Regions from separate parts of the Rhizobium sp. Leaf311 genome, predicted to be linked through region 1. Evidence: riboswitches for the same ligand, from Rfam matches in the RefSeq annotation. Region 1 holds a riboswitch; the other holds the start of a gene.
The links. A riboswitch is a leader RNA that binds a small molecule or an ion and turns the genes downstream of it on or off. The one in region 1 is predicted to bind thiamine pyrophosphate.
Positions count from the first base shown of each region.

Region 1 (7,885 bases):
CGCCGTGCCATCCTCTTGTCAACGCCTCAGGAAAACACCGCCGTCCCGATGACCGGCGTCGAAGGAACCGCCATATCCCGCGGCTCCAGCATACCGGAAAGATAGGCTTCGCGCCCGGCGGTCACCGCCTTTGCAAAGGCACCCGCCATGATGACGGGATTGCCCGCTCCGGCAACGGCCGTGTTGAGAAGCACGGCATCATAGCCAAGCTCCATAACGGTTGCCGCATGGGAAGGGCGCCCCAGCCCCGCATCGACGATCATCGGCACATCCGGAAAATGGGCCCGCATGGAGCGCAAGGCCGTCACGTTCAACGGCCCCATGGCACTGCCGATGGGCGCGCACCAGGGCATCAATATCCTGCAACCGGCATCGATCAGCTTTTCGGCCACCACAAGATCGTCTGTCGTATAGGGAAATACCTCGAAGCCGTCATCGCTGAGAATGCGGGCAGCCTCCACCAGCGCAAACACATCCGGCTGAAGTGTATCGTGGTTGCCGATCACCTCCAGCTTGATCCAGTTTGTCTTGAAAACCTCGCGTGCCATTTTCGCCGTCAGAACAGCCTCTTTTGCGGTATGGCAACCGGCAGTATTGGGCAGGATATTGCGGTCCAGCTCCCGGATAAGCTCGAAAAACTGCCCGCCTTGCCTGCTTCCGGCCATTTCCCGTCGCAACGAAATGGTGAGAATGTCCGTCTTGCTGGCGCGCACCGCATCGGCCAGAACGGCAGGCGAGGGATAACGTGCGGTGCCAAGCAGCAACCGTGAGCCAATCTCGCGTTCGTAGAGTTTCAGCATGGCCTACCCTCCCTGCATGGGTGAAAGAACTTCAACCCGGTCAAATTCCTTGAGGCGAAAGTCACCGCGATCCTGCGCGTGGACGAGATCGCCGTTGACGGCAGTCGCCAGCCACTCGCCTTCATAGTCAAGCGCTGTCAGAACGGTCGAAAGCCGGTCGGCAGCAAGATCATGCTCTTGCCCATTGACGAGAATTTTCATGGGAAACCTCCTTTGAAAGCAAAATACCGGCCGCCTGTTGCGCCATGGCTGGCGAAAGCAGAAAACCATGCCGGTGCGCTCCATTGACGAAAAGCGTGCCATCATTCTCAACGACACGCGGAAGATTATCGGCAAAGGCCGGGCGCACGCCCGTTCCCGTCTCGATGATCTGTGCCTCCCCGAAGGCCGGGTGAAGCGCGTAGGCGGCGTTTAGCAGCTCCATCATCGAGCGGGCGGTTATCGGCCCGCTCTCCTGCGTTTCGATCATCGTTGCCCCCACCATGAAGCGCCCCTTGTCGCGAGGCACGATGTAGAGCGGGATGCGTGGATGAAGCACTCGAATGGGACGTGACAGCGCAAGCTCGTCCGTGGCGAGATAGAGCATCTCACCCCGAACCCCACGAAGACCGGCAAGTCTGCCCGCCTGCGCGGCGCCCGTGCAATCCACGCGATGGGGGAAGGCTTTTTCGTCAACGACGTCTGCCCCCAGATGGAAATCCACGCCGAGAGAGACAAGCCGCTCATGAAGCGCATTGAGGGCGGCTCGTGGATCGAGATGCCCCTCGCCCTCAAAGAAAAGACCGATCGGAAAACGCCCTGCGAGATCAGGTTCGAGCGCCGCAATTTCGGCCTCATCCACCCAGCGATAACCCGTCGTGCGCGACGCAAAGCGCGACAGTTCAGCCTTGTCCCTGCCTTGGGCCACAACCAGCGTGCCTTTGCGGACAACAAGACCCGGCGTGGCCTCGTCCCACCAGTCGAGGGCGGATTGGCCGAGCGTCAACACCGCCTCATCCGCACTCTCCCTTTCGCACCAGGGTGCCAACATGCCGCCCGCAAACCAGGACGCACCGCGCCCTGGTTGATGCGCCGGATCGCAAAAGGTAACGCAGGCACCGCGGCGGGAAAGTTCCAGCGCAACCGTCAGACCCGCAACGCCTGCGCCCTTGATAAGAACATCCATCTCAGCCCTCTGCCGGTTTTTCCAGCGGCATATAGAGATCACCGCCCTGCTGGAATTTCTGCGCCATGGCTTCCAGACCTTCCTTCTGCGCCTCGGCACGAATGTCGTGCGAAATCCGCATCGAGCAGAATTTAGGCCCGCACATCGAGCAGAAATGGGCGACCTTGTGCGCTTCCTTGGGCAGGGTCTCATCGTGAAAGGACCTGGCTGTCTCAGGGTCGAGCGACAGGTTGAACTGATCTTCCCAACGAAACTCGAAGCGCGCCCGCGATAGCGCATTGTCGCGGATCTGTGCCGCCGGATGTCCTTTGGCGAGATCGGCGGCATGGGCGGCGATCTTGTAGGTGATCACGCCAACCTTGACGTCATTGCGGTCCGGCAGACCGAGATGCTCCTTTGGCGTGACGTAGCAAAGCATGGCCGTGCCGAACCAGCCGATCATGGCAGCGCCGATGCCTGAGGTGATGTGGTCATAGCCGGGGGCAATATCGGTGGTGAGCGGCCCAAGCGTATAGAAGGGTGCCTCGCCGCAGACCTTCAGCTGCTTGTCCATGTTCTCCTTGATCTTGTGCATTGGCACATGGCCAGGCCCTTCGATCATCACCTGACAGTCTTTCGCCCAGGCGATCTGTGTCAGTTCTCCAAGCGTTTCCAGTTCTGCAAACTGCGCAGCATCATTGGCATCGGCAATAGAGCCGGGACGCAGGCCATCGCCTAACGAAAAGGAAACGTCATAGGCCCGGCAGATGTCGCAGATTTCCTCGAAATGCTCGTAGAGGAAGGACTCCTTGTGGTGATGCAGACACCACTTGGCCATGATGGAGCCACCACGCGAAACGATACCGGTGACCCTGTTGACGGTGAGCGGAATGTAATGCAACCGCACACCCGCATGGATGGTGAAATAGTCGACGCCCTGCTCGGCCTGCTCGATCAAAGTATCGCGAAACACCTCCCAGGTCAGGTCTTCGGCAATGCCGCCCACCTTTTCCAGCGCCTGATAGAGAGGGACAGTGCCAATCGGGACCGGAGAGTTGCGGATGATCCATTCCCGGATATTATGGATGTTGCGACCGGTGGAAAGGTCCATAACGGTGTCGCCACCCCAGCGGATGGCCCAAACCATCTTGTCGACCTCATCCGCCATGGAGGAGGTCACCGCAGAGTTTCCGATATTGGCGTTGATCTTGACCAGAAAATTGCGGCCGATAATCATCGGCTCGGCTTCCGGGTGGTTGATATTGGCGGGAATGATCGCCCGGCCAGCGGCGACTTCCTGACGCACAAATTCCGGCGTGACGAAATCTGGAATATGTGCACCAAAACTTTCGCCATCGCGCACCAGCTTGTCCTTGATCGCCTCGCGGCCAAGGTTCTCACGAATGGCGATAAATTCCATTTCCGGTGTGATGATACCTGCTCGGGCATATGCGAGCTGCGTGACGGCCTTCCCGTCCCTGGCTTTCAACGGCCGATGACGCAGCGGGAATTCAGGTGTCAGCCGCTCGCCCGTCGCAAAGCCGTTATCCTCCGGTTTGACGTGGCGGCCATCATAGACCTCCACATCGCCCCGAGCGACGACCCAGTCATGACGCAGCCGGGGCAAGCCGCTCTCGATGCTGACGGTATGGGAAGGGTCGGTGTAGGGGCCGGAGGAATCATAGACTGTGACCGGCGGTTCGCCGGCTGTTGGATGCACGGCGATTTCTCGCATCGGCACACGAATATGGGGGTGAAGGGTTCCCGGCTTGTAGATTTTAGTGGAGGCAGGAAGCGGGCCTGTGGTGACGACAGGCGAGAGATTTTTAGCGGCAATGTTCATCGTGAGGCTCCAAAGCAAAGACAGTGGAGACCCAGTTCGAGCATGAAGACGAAAAACCACGGACGAATAGCGATAATGTTCGACGAGGTCGAACTGCCAGTTCCGCGTTTGCACCGTCCCTACGCCAGTATGAACTGGATCAGGTTCAACGGGTCACTGCGCGCGCTAGCAGTATCTCAGCCCCTTGCCGGGACCCCCCTGGTGAATGTCGCAATGAAAGACCCGGCGTCATCTTTTGTCAAGTTGCGATATTGGGCGCTTTTTTAGCGGTCACGACAAATTAACCTAGCCATTTATACGAATGTTATTTTTTCCAGCTTATTTCGAAGAATGCGTTATGATGACGCGCTAATATGGGAGAATATAGGGAATGAATTCAACAATTCGTGAAATACTATCGAAATTCGGGCAGCTCCCTGCGCCGGTCGATACAATCGCTGACGACGCTGATCTTTATGCAGCGGGACTTTCTTCTTTCGCATCAGTACAGTTGATGCTTGGTATCGAAGACGCATTCGATATCGAATTTCCTGACAGTATGCTCAATCGCAAGTCATTTGCGAGCATCCACGCAATCGAAACCACAGTGAAGACGATTCTCGACGGCAAAGAGGCGGCGTAATGGACCTTTCCGTCGCACCGCCCAATGCCACGCTCTCTGCGCGCGCGGCTCGGGTCGCGTCAATCGCCGCACACCATGCGGATGACGTCGATGCGGCCGCACGGTTCCCGAAGGAAGCTGTCGATGCCCTGCGCTCGGAACGGCTTCTGGGGATTCAGGTTCCGGCACATCTCGGCGGCGAGAGTGCCAGCCTTTCGCAGATTGCGGACATCTGCTGCACCCTTGGGCAGTCCTGCTCTGCAACGGCAATGATTTTCGCCATGCACCACATTAAGGCATCCAGCCTTGTCGAGCATGGTGAGGAGCGCGCCTGGCACACCGATTTCATGCGGCGTGTGGCAGCCGAGCAGCTTCTGCTGGGTTCGGCAACGACGGAAGGCGGCATAGGCGGAAATCTGCGAAACTCGATCTGCGCGATCCATATCGATGGCGAGAATTGCACGCTGGAAAAAAACGCCACCGTCATTTCCTACGGCAGTGAAGCGGACGCCATTCTCATTACATCGCGCGCCCATGCCGATGCTGCGCCTGCCGACCAGGTCATGACGGTTTTCCTGAAGAACCAGTACAGCCTTGAAAAGACGCATGTCTGGAACACGCTGGGTATGCGAGGCACGTGCTCGGACGGATTTCTGTTCAAGGGCCAAGCGCCCGCACAGCAGATTTTTCCGAAACCCTTTGCGGAAATCGCCGCGCAATCCATGCTGGCAACCTCCCACCTTTTGTGGAGCGGCGTGTGGTACGGCATCGCCGCCGATGCTGTCCTCCGCGCCCAGGCATTCGTTCGCGCAGCAGCCCGCAAGTCGCCCGGTGTCGCACCTCCAGGCGCTATTCGTCTGGCAGAAGTATCCAGCAAGCTGCAGATTGTGAAATCGAACGTCATTGCTGGTCTCAAGGCCTATGAAGACACCAGAAACGATCCCGACCGGCTGATGTCGATGGCCTTTGCCATCGCCATGAACAACGTCAAGATATGCTCGTCGGAAACCATTCTGGAAATCATCAACCATGCCATGCTGATCTGCGGCATCATGGGCTACAAGAACGGTACGCCCTTCAGCCTCGGGCGGCATCTTCGAGATGCCCATTCGGCACAGCTGATGATCTCCAATGACCGAATCCTCAGCAACTCCGCCAATCTCCTGCTCGTGCAGAAGCAGGACACCAGCCTCTCGGGATAAAACCATGGATATGCAAACATCGTTTCTCGATCGCCTGTTCGACAAGGGACTGCTGATCGATACCGGCGTCGATGGACTCTACGGTCGCAGCGGCCAGTTCGAAGACGTCATTTCAGGATTCGAACGCCTCATCGGCAAGTTCGGCGGTGCAGACAATGCGGAAGTGATCCGCTTCCCCCCCGGCATCAACCGCGCCTATTTCGAAAAAAGCGGTTACATGAAAAGCTTTCCGCAACTGGCCGGCACGGTCCACTCCTTCTGCGGCTGCGAACTGGATCATGTCAGCCTGATCAAGAGCATGGACGAGGGCACCGACTGGACGAAAGACCAGAAGATTACCGATATCGTCCTGACCCCTGCTGCCTGCTACCCGCTCTATCCGACCATCGCCAAGCGCGGCAACCTCCCCAGCGGCGGCGGTCTTTACGATATCCAGTCCTACTGCTTCCGCCATGAACCATCCAAGGATCCGGCCCGGCAGCAGCTTTTCCGTATGCGTGAATATGTTCGCATCGGCACCCAAGGCGATGTTACCGACTTCCGCCAGCTGTGGATGGATCGCGGCGTGGAGATGATGGAAAAGGTCGGCCTGGACGTCAAGCTCGAGATCGCCAACGATCCCTTCTTCGGGCGGGCTGGAAAGATGCTGGCCAACAACCAGCGCGACCAGAACCTGAAATTCGAGCTGCTGATGCCCGTCACATCCACGGCCAACCTGACCGCTTGCATGAGCTTCAACTACCATCAGGACTCATTCGGCGCAAAATGGGGCCTCAATCTCGCCGATGGTGCCGTTGCCCATACCGCCTGCGTCGGCTTCGGACTGGAGCGCATTGCGCTTGCCCTGTTTGCAAAACATGGACTGGATGTCGAGACATGGCCACAATCCGTGCGGGACGCTTTGTGGGGCTAAGGACGGCATGACCAGCATATTTCCGGCGTTGAGTGCCGAAGCCTATCTTCCACATCCGTTGCATTCATCGGAGCGGATGTGGCCGGAAACCAATTGCTACGTCGATCTGTGGATCGAACTTCTGGCGGCAAGCGCCTTGCCGCCAGAGGCCATGCTGGGTTTTACACTGGCGCAGGACTTCGAAGGCGATCAGTTCACCTTCTTCAAGGTGCCGCTCGAAGACCTGGAAACGCTCTATGGCATCCGGGTGACGGAGCTCGCGATTTTCGACAGGCTTGAGAGCCACGTCGAAACGCAATTGCAGCGCGGTCGCATCTGCCTGATCGAAATGGACAGCTTCTACATGCCCGACACGCAGGGCGTCGGCTATCGCAAGGAGCACGGCAAGACGACGGTCGCCATAAACCGCATGGACCTGCAAAACCGCAGACTGGAATATTTCCACAATGCCGGTTATTTCGCGCTTGAAGGTGAGGATTTCTCCGGCATTTTCCAGCATCACCTCGGTGATGACGATCTTCCTTTTCTTCCCTACACGGAATTTGCCAAATTTCCCGAACATCCTGTTGATGATCGCGACAGACGGGAAGCGGCGCAGCGCCTGCTGATCCAGCATTTTGCGAGAAGACCGAAGAAAAATCCTGTAAGGGCCTTTGCCGAGGTTTTCCCGTCGCAGGTGGAAAAAGTGGCGGACCGACCCTTCGGCTTTTTCCATAAATACGCATTCAACACGCTGCGTCAGCTTGGCGCCAATTTCGAACTGGCCGCCAGCCATCTGGAGTGGCTTGGCGGGGATATAAGCCATTCCGGCGCGGCGGTTCAGGCTCTGCGGATATCCGAAGTCGCCAAATCCGTGCAGTTTCAGCTTGCCCGTGCCATCGCCCGGCGCAGGTTCGATCCACTCGCAGCAGCTCTTGATCCCGCAATCGACGCATGGGACGAGATGATGGCGGAACTTGAGGCTGCGCTTGGCAAGGCGAGCGAGGCAGCGTGACGGCGATGTCCGCAACCAAAACCCCGCAAGGCCGGCTCTTGAGCCACGGCTGGACCCTGACGCTGACGCCCGCCAATGCCTTCCAAGCACCCGGCGACATTCCTGCAGAAGCGAAGACCATCGCGGCACCAGTTCCCGGGACCGTTGCGCAGGCATTGGAAATCCTCGGAGCGTTTGACCGGCTGAACCCGGTGCCGCTCGACACCCAGGACGCATGGTATCGAGTATCGATCACATCTGAAACGCTGGAACCGGCCATTCTGCGTTTTGAGGGGCTGGCGACGGTCGCCGAGATTTTTCTCAATGGCAAATGCGTTGCGCACTCGGACAGCATGTTCGAGGCAACCGACGTGCCATTCACTCCCTCAGGCGCCGATGACCTCGCGAT
Region 1 is NZ_LMNZ01000022.1:135,602-143,486, reverse strand. It holds gene ASF69_RS21270 (thiazole synthase) at 27-800, opposite strand; gene thiS (sulfur carrier protein ThiS) at 804-1,001, opposite strand; gene thiO (glycine oxidase ThiO) at 970-1,965, opposite strand; gene thiC (phosphomethylpyrimidine synthase ThiC) at 1,967-3,787, opposite strand; TPP riboswitch at 3,886-3,997, opposite strand; gene ASF69_RS21250 (acyl carrier protein) at 4,158-4,409, shown strand; gene ASF69_RS21245 (acyl-CoA dehydrogenase family protein) at 4,409-5,590, shown strand; gene ASF69_RS21240 (amino acid--[acyl-carrier-protein] ligase) at 5,595-6,503, shown strand; gene ASF69_RS21235 (DUF1839 family protein) at 6,511-7,497, shown strand; gene ASF69_RS21230 (glycoside hydrolase family 2 protein) at 7,503-7,885, shown strand, end outside.

Region 2 (7,885 bases), on a different contig from region 1:
TCATCGCGCAGAGCCATCAGGCAATCGCGGCTATATTCGGCAATGCGCACCATCCTGCTCTTGTTGACGGAATAGCGCGCGGATGTACAGTTGCGCAGCATCTGGCCCATCCAGCGCCATGCAGCCGGGTCCGCTGTCGGTCGAATGATAAGAGGGGCATGTTCCATGAAAAGCCACTTCATGGCTTTCATCGGAATGCCTGGGGCAGCCCAGGGCGAGGAGTAGCCCGGGGATACTTCTCCCGCATTGGCAAAGCTTGTTTCAAGTGCCGCAGCAGGCTGGCGGTCTATCACCGTCACCGAGTGACCCGCCTTTGCAAGATACCAGGCGGACGTGACGCCGACGACACCGGCACCGAGAATAACGATTTTCATATCTGCCTCACTCGTCTGCGTTGCTTGTTTCGCCGGTAACACCGGCTCTGTCTGGCTGAATATAGGTTCTGCGATAGCGTTGGCCGAGGCCCGTCAGAATCTCATAGGATATTGTCCCGGCATCCTCGGCAAGCGCTTCAAGCGATTGGTCGGGTCCAATCAGTTGCACAAGGCTGCCATGGGTCAGGCTTCCCGCAGGCAGGGCTGTGATGTCGAGGCTTATGCTGTCCATGGACACACGGCCGGCAATTGGCAGGCGGATGCTATTGAAATAGGCGGCTCCGCGATTGCTGAGAGAGCGGGGAAGACCGTCCGCATATCCCGCCGCAATCGTAGCCAGCCGCGTTTCAGCGGACGCACGGAACGTGCCGCCATATCCGACAAGCGTATCTGTGGGGACTGTCCGCGTCTGGATTACTGCGACATCCAGCCGAACTACCGGTTTCATCGGGTTGGGGCGCAACGTTGAAGGCGCGCCGCCGTAAAGAGCGATACCCGGGCGCATTAGCGCGTTGTGGTAATCGGCACCGAGGAAGATGCCGCCCGAGTTTGCAAGGCAAACCGGCGTGCCGGGAAACATGTCCGATGCCTTGCGCATCACGACGAGTTGCGATGCATTGAGCGGACTTTCAGGTTCATCAGCGCAGGCCAGATGGCTCATGAGATAGCTGATAGCGATGCCGCGAAGACGTGCCGGCTCTGCTTTCAGCGCATCTAGCTCAATGGGCGCCAGACCAAGCCGCGACATGCCTGTGTCGATCTGGATCGCCGCCGGGAGAACCTGTCGCAGTGCAGCTGCATGGGCTGACCACTGCGCGATTTGCTCAAGGCAGTTCAGAACCGGCGTAATGTTCATCGCCGTGCAGGAGGTTTCGTTGCCCGGCTGTAATCCGTTGAGAACGAAGATTTGCGCATCACCGGCAAGGCGAAGGCGCAGGGCGATTGCCTCATCCATATGGGCGACGAAGAAATGACGGCAGCCAGCGTCGTAAAGCACGGGCGCGACCATGTCTGCGCCCAAACCATAGGCATTCGCCTTCACAACGGCGCTCGTTATCGAGGCGGGTGCCTTTGCCTTCAACAGGAGATAATTGTCACGAAGCGCGCCCAGGTCTATCGTCAGATAGCCGCTGGCACCGCCACTTACCGTCTGGCGATTGATCGTCATATTCATCGTCGTTCCCTTATTATTGGGAACAAGTCTATTGCAACAATCATCGAATTTTTGCAGTTTGATGTGCAGATTATTCGAATGATTGGCTCAGCACGCAATTTTCAACGGCAGAACGGAATATCTTTATGTCTTCTCTGGACGCTACCGATCGCCACATCATCCGCCTGCTTCGGCTGAATGCCCGCATCAGCAATGCCAAACTGGCCGCCGAAGTCGGGCTTTCGCCGTCTGCTTGCCTTCGCCGCGTCGATATTCTCGAGCGGGAAGGTGTCATCCGCGGCTATACCGCGCTGACGGGAAGCGCGGCTGGTGGCGATGTCATCTCCGTTATCGTCCAGATCACGCTTGACCGGCAGACGGAAGATTTCCTGAATCGTTTCGAAAATGCCGTTCGCCGTTACCCGGAAATCCGGGAATGCTATCTGATGACTGGCGGATCGGACTACTTTCTGCGGGTAGAAGTTGAAACCGCAGGGGATTTCGAGCGCGTCCACAAGGATATCCTGTCGAAACTGCCGGGAGTATCCCGCATCCATTCCAGTTTTGCCATTCGCAACGCCTTGGCAAGCCCAAAGCCGAGAGCGTGAGAACGGTCGACCGCGCTTTGGGTGTGACAAGCTGCAGTCAGGCACTCCACCAGCGATAAAAATGATGCACGGGGCCGTGCCCGCCGCCTACCCGCAAGGTGCGTCCCGCAGCCAACGCCCCCTGGAGGTAATCTTTTGCCAGACCAATAGCGTCGGCCAAGGGATAACCCAGAGCCAGATTGGCCGTGATGGCAGATGCCAACGTACAGCCGGTCCCGTGGTCGTTTCGGGTTTCGAGCCGGGGCATGGCGAATTCCTGAACGCCCGTCGAATCCAGGAGAATATCGATACTCTCCGAGCCGGAGGCGTGCCCGCCCTTGATCAGGACTGCGCCGACGCCGGTCTTCAGGATTGTTTCGGCCTGCTGGATAACCTCATTGCGGGATGCGGCCATTTTCATTCCGCACAAGAGAGCAGCCTCAGGCAGGTTTGGTGTTGCCAGCACCGCCAGGGGAAGCAGCATGGACCGCAGACCCTCGACAGCATCTTCCTGCAGCAAGCGATCTCCAGATGTCGCCACCATCACCGGGTCCAACACCACAGGCATTTTGCGGCCTTGCAGGCCTGCGGCGATGCATTCGATGGTCTCGGTGCGCGAGACCATCCCGATCTTGACGGCATCGACCGTGAGATCAGAGAATACAGCGTCCATCTGGGCCCGCACCATTCCGGCCGAGACGTCTTCAACGGCGGTAACGCCCCTGGTGTTTTGTGCGGTGATGGCGGTCAAAACGCTGGCGCCATACACGCCCAAGGCAGAGAATGTCTTGAGGTCGGCCTGTATGCCCGCGCCTCCGCCGCTATCGGAGCCCGCAATTGTCAGTGCGATGACTGTCATCTGCGTGCCTCCAGCGCAATATCCACATGATGGCGGAAGTCCCGGGCTGCGGCGGCAATATCGGTGGCGCGAAACAGCCCGGAAATAACCGCCACACCGTCTGCGCCTGCGGCGATGAGGGCGGGCACTTTGTCCAGTGTGATGCCTGCTATAGCGCCGACCGGCATATCGGGCCGCATGTTGTTCAGAATGTTCCGAAGTTCCCTGAAGCCCTCCAGCCCAACGGGAGCGTCGGGGTTTACTTTCGAGACGGTATCGAAAACGCCGCCGATACAGGCATAGTCTGCCGGTGCGTTGCCCGCGCGCTCGGCGTCGTCCATGTTTTTGACCGTCAGGCCAATAATGGCAGCAGGCCCGAGCAGCCGCCTTGCCGTTGCCGCGTCCATGTCATCGGCACCCAGATGGACGCCATCCGCGCCAGACGCGAGCGCTACGTCGACCCGGTCATTGATGACGAGCGGAACGCCCGTGCCTTGCAGAGCTTGCAGAATGAGAACTGCCTGCTGGATCATCTCTCGGGTCGAGGAGTGCTTGTCGCGGTACTGGATGATGGTCGCCCCATGCCGCGCCGCCACCGCTGCGAGTTCCGGAAGGGGGGCGATATCGGCCAGCGATTTATCGACCAGCGCGTTCAGCCTGTAATCAATTCTCATGTCGTTCAATCCTCGCAAGCGAAACTATGTCATCGGTACTCAGTCCGTTCACGGCATCGAGAAACGCCGCCTCGAACGTCCCCGGACCACGCGAATGCCGTGCCGCAATTTCCGCAGAAACGCCTGTGACGGTCAGCGCGGCTGCGGCCGCCAGAAGCGGGTCTGTCTCAACCGCCATGAATGCTGCAATGACGCCGCCGGAGAGGCAGCCGGTGCCGGTGACTTTCGCCATCCAGGGATGACCGTTGTGGATGGTTGCCGCCCTGTTCTGGTCCTGAAGCAGGTCCTGCGGCCCGGTCTGGATACGCAGCGCCTTGGCGACATCGCCGATCACGGACATTTCCGCTTGGTTGCCGCGCACGATTGCGGGGCCGAGCGCAAGCATCTCCCTGGCAAATGCTAGGCGGGATGGGGAATAATCGCAGTGAACAGGGTCAATGATCCAGGGCTTGCCCTTGGCGTTTGCAATGGCGACTGCTTGCCGGATGACCTTGCGGCGTGCCTCGTCCAGCGTGCCAAGGTTGATTGTCAGCGCATCGACCATGAGGACGAAGTCCTCGATCTCCTCCGGCGATGACGTCATGGAGGGAATGCCGCCGACAGCGGTTATACCGTCTGCCGTGAATTTCTGGACGACGGTATTCATCAGGCAGTGCACCCGCGGACGTCGCTCGCGCACCCGCGTTAAAAGCTCGCCCGCCTTTTGGGCCGTGGGGAAATCGATCATGGTTTTCTCAGCACTCCAGACGTCTCGATGCAGAGACCCGGGCCAAGCGGAGAAGAGAAAAGCATTGCCTGCGCAGACTGTTCCGTTCCTACGCCGGCATGACCCGGATCAGGTTCAAGGGTCCGGCTCAGCGCCATCTCAGCATCGTCAGATGCTCCCCTCGGAATGTCTCGAAAGTGGCGTCTTTTACGCCTGCTGTCAATGGCGCGAAGGCATGGCAGTGCCACACCTTCGCGGCAACCATCAGGTCAAATGCACGACGGTTTTTTCGCGTGCAGATTTGAGTGCCGCATCGGCCAGCTTCAAGGCGATGAGGCCGTCCTTTGCGGAAGGCGAGGGTGCGGCATTGTTCTCGATGGCATCGATGAAGGCCGCGATCTCGGCGGCGTAGGCTGCTGTGTAACGCGTCATGAAGAAATCGTGCAGAGGCGGACGCGTATAGCCATCCTTCGTCGCGATCTCGATGGAAACGGGCCGCTGGTTTTCTGCGGCTACCGAGCCGAGCGAACCGTGGACTTCGATGCGCTGATCATAGCCATAGGTCGCGCGCCGTGAGTTGGAAATCATCGCCTGACGTCCCGTCGCCGTGGTCAAGACGATACTGGCGCTATCGTAATCGCCGAGTTCCCCGATCTTGGGGTCCACGAGAACGGAGCCGCTTGCAAACACGCTGACAATCTCTTCGCCGAGCAGGAACCGGGCGATGTCGAAATCATGGATGGTCATGTCGCGGAAGATGCCGCCCGAAACCTTGATATATTCCGGCGGCGGCGCGCCCGGGTCACGGCTGGTGATGGTCACCATCTCGACCTTGCCGATCTGGCCGTCATCTATTGCTTTGCGCACGGCACGGAAATGCGGATCAAAACGGCGATTGAAGCCAAGCATGATCTTGGCGCCCGTCTCTTCCACCACATCGATGCAGGATTGGGCACGTGCGACATCCAGATCGATCGGCTTCTCGCAGAAAATAGCCTTGCCAGCGCGTGCAAAGCGCTCGATCAGATCGGCGTGGGTATTGGTAGGTGTGCAGATGATAACCGCATCAATGTCGGGATTGGCGAGAACGGCATCGATGGTGCTGATCTCGCAACCGGTTTCATCGGCAATCGCCTGAGCTGCCTCCTGAAAGGCGTCCACCACGGCAACCAGCTTTGCACGCTTGTCAGAGGCAATTGCCTTGGCGTGCACTTTCCCAATGCGCCCGGCACCCAGCAAGGCCAATTTCGTAACCATCGTTTCCTCCCGATCTGGTCATCTGGGCGCGTTGGTCGCGGTCGAGAATAGAAAGTCGGCGCGAGCACGAAACCCATTTTGGAATATATGTTCCATCTTGCTAGATGCCCGTTTCATTTGTGTCAAGCAGTCTTGAGCGACAGGTGCAGGCCAGATATTTCGAGCAGCAAAAATCCCATGCGCACACGCCCGCGCACTCCTTGTCGGCTGCGTCTCTTTGGGAATGTCTGGAAGGTCTCGCGCTTAGCTCTCCGGCATCCCCGGTATCTGATTGATCGTCCGCATCTGGTTGATGGTGCGATCCGCCAGATGCTCCGCGCGCGCCTTGGACCGGTCAGCATCTTCGGGAAAGGTGTAGGTCATGTATGACAATGAGGTTTCAAGGTCATTGTTGTTGTGGCCAAGGATAGCGGCGAAATAGCTGTTCTTGGTGACCCGTGGGGGCGCGAAATTGCGGAACGCTATTTCCGCGTAGAGATGACGCAGGCCATAGGGTTTTGCCGGTTCTTCCTTGGGCCAGATATCTTCGAATTTGGCGATAACTGCATCCCGCAGGGGCAGACGAACTTCCGAGGTGAAGTCGTCGACGCTTAGCCCCAGCCAAAGCTTTCCATCGCTACTCTCGCGCAGGCGGCGATAGGCGTCGAGGACGATTTTCGATTGCTCAAGCACAGGAATTTCATAGGTGACACCGAATTTCGTGCCTTCGCCCTGCTTGGTCTTGGCCTGACCGTTGAAAAGCACACTCCATTTCGAAACGCCCTTGCCATAGGGCGCAGGCTTGAGTTCCGCCTGTGTGAAGATTTCATAGGGGCGACGCCCGGTCGTTCCCATCAGTCCAATAGCAATCGTCATGGGATCGGATGCGAGCAGGTAGCGGCGACACCGCTTCATGACTTCGGCATGGTTTTCGAATGTAATCAAAGAACCGTGCTTCTTGGCAATCTTCGCCATCTTGATCTTGCGTGCCTCATCGTAAAGCTGAGGCGTTCCGGCGGCGATGCGCAGCATCGGGTGCTCATCGCCAAAGGCCTCACGCAAGGCATTCCGGTATTTCGTGATGTAGGAGATTACGGTTGCCTGCGCCTTGTCCTTCATCGAGTCCATTTCGCGATCCCACAGGGCCTGCATCTCCGCCTTGGTCGAAACACCGTTGGTGGCGGCAATGAAGTTGGCAACGCGCAGGAGAAAACGCGGCTTGCGGCCAACCATATTGGCCTCGGCCCGCTCGAGTTTTTCCCGGATGGAAGTGGCGACACCGATGGCGGGATAGTCTGCCGCCTTTATATAGGTATCCAGCCGCTCCCGAAGTTTTTTCATGTTGCAGATGGCAAGCGGAGTCGTCTTGGGACCGAAGGCGTCTTTCAACGCGTATCTATATTTTACAATATATAGCTCGAGCGTCTTTTCCGTGCGTCCGTTTTCGAAGTGAAATCGCACCTCTTCGTTCCAGAGTGCGCCAATTTTCTTCGTGTCATACGTGCCGTCTGACTTTTTGGTATTTTTTATTTTTTCGATAAATTCCCCGATGCGGTCTACCAGCACGGGTGTTTTGGTTTTTCTTTTTTCGGCAACGGACATGCTTGACCCCGGCAATATGATTCGCACTGCAAAAAGTATATTTTATAATGACTTTGAAAAGCCAGTCTTCTTTATTAGCTCTATTGAAACGGCTGTGTCGGAGCTATGGCAGGGCGTGTAAACCACTGTGGCCCGGCCTCCGACATATAGATGTGGTCTTCCAGACGTATTCCGAATTTGCCCGGATAGACCAGCATCGGTTCGTTGGAAAAGCACATTCCCTTTGCAAGCGGCAAAGCGTTGCCACGAACGATATAAGGTGCTTCGTGGATTTCCAGGCCAAGCCCGTGACCGGCGCGATGCGGTAACCCCGGCATGGCATAATCCGGCCCGAGCCCATGTTTCCTAAAGACCGCGCGGGCCGCGTCGTCGAGACTGCCGCAGGCTGCGCCGATTCTGGCTGCGTCAAAAACCGCCTGCTGCGCTTCGCGCTCGATAGCCCATGCATCCGCAAAGGCAGCGTCTGGTTCTTCCAGCACATAGGTGCGGGTAATATCGGAGTGGTAGCCTTCGATGCGCAAACCGGTGTCTACCAGAATGACATCGCCTTCCTGCAGCACCTGGTCGCCATCCGCGCCATGCGGGAGTGACGTTGCCGTTCCAAAGGAAACGATGCAGAAGTAGGAACCGCTGCCGCCGCTGAGCGCCCGGTGCTGTTCATCGATGAACTGAATAACCTGCGAGGCGCGAATGCCGGGTTTCATTGCTGCGTGCG
Region 2 is NZ_LMNZ01000002.1:199,483-207,367, reverse strand. It holds gene ASF69_RS05125 (D-amino acid dehydrogenase) at 1-374, opposite strand, end outside; gene alr (alanine racemase) at 382-1,548, opposite strand; gene ASF69_RS05115 (Lrp/AsnC family transcriptional regulator) at 1,674-2,135, shown strand; gene thiD (bifunctional hydroxymethylpyrimidine kinase/phosphomethylpyrimidine kinase) at 2,173-2,973, opposite strand; gene thiE (thiamine phosphate synthase) at 2,970-3,635, opposite strand; gene ASF69_RS05100 (hydroxyethylthiazole kinase) at 3,616-4,353, opposite strand; TPP riboswitch at 4,422-4,524, opposite strand; gene iolG (inositol 2-dehydrogenase) at 4,597-5,589, opposite strand; gene ASF69_RS05090 (telomere resolvase) at 5,833-7,170, opposite strand; gene ASF69_RS05085 (Xaa-Pro peptidase family protein) at 7,251-7,885, opposite strand, start outside.
Region 2: linked by a shared signal. The riboswitch ahead of ASF69_RS05100 (hydroxyethylthiazole kinase) and the one ahead of thiC (phosphomethylpyrimidine synthase ThiC) in region 1 are both predicted to bind thiamine pyrophosphate.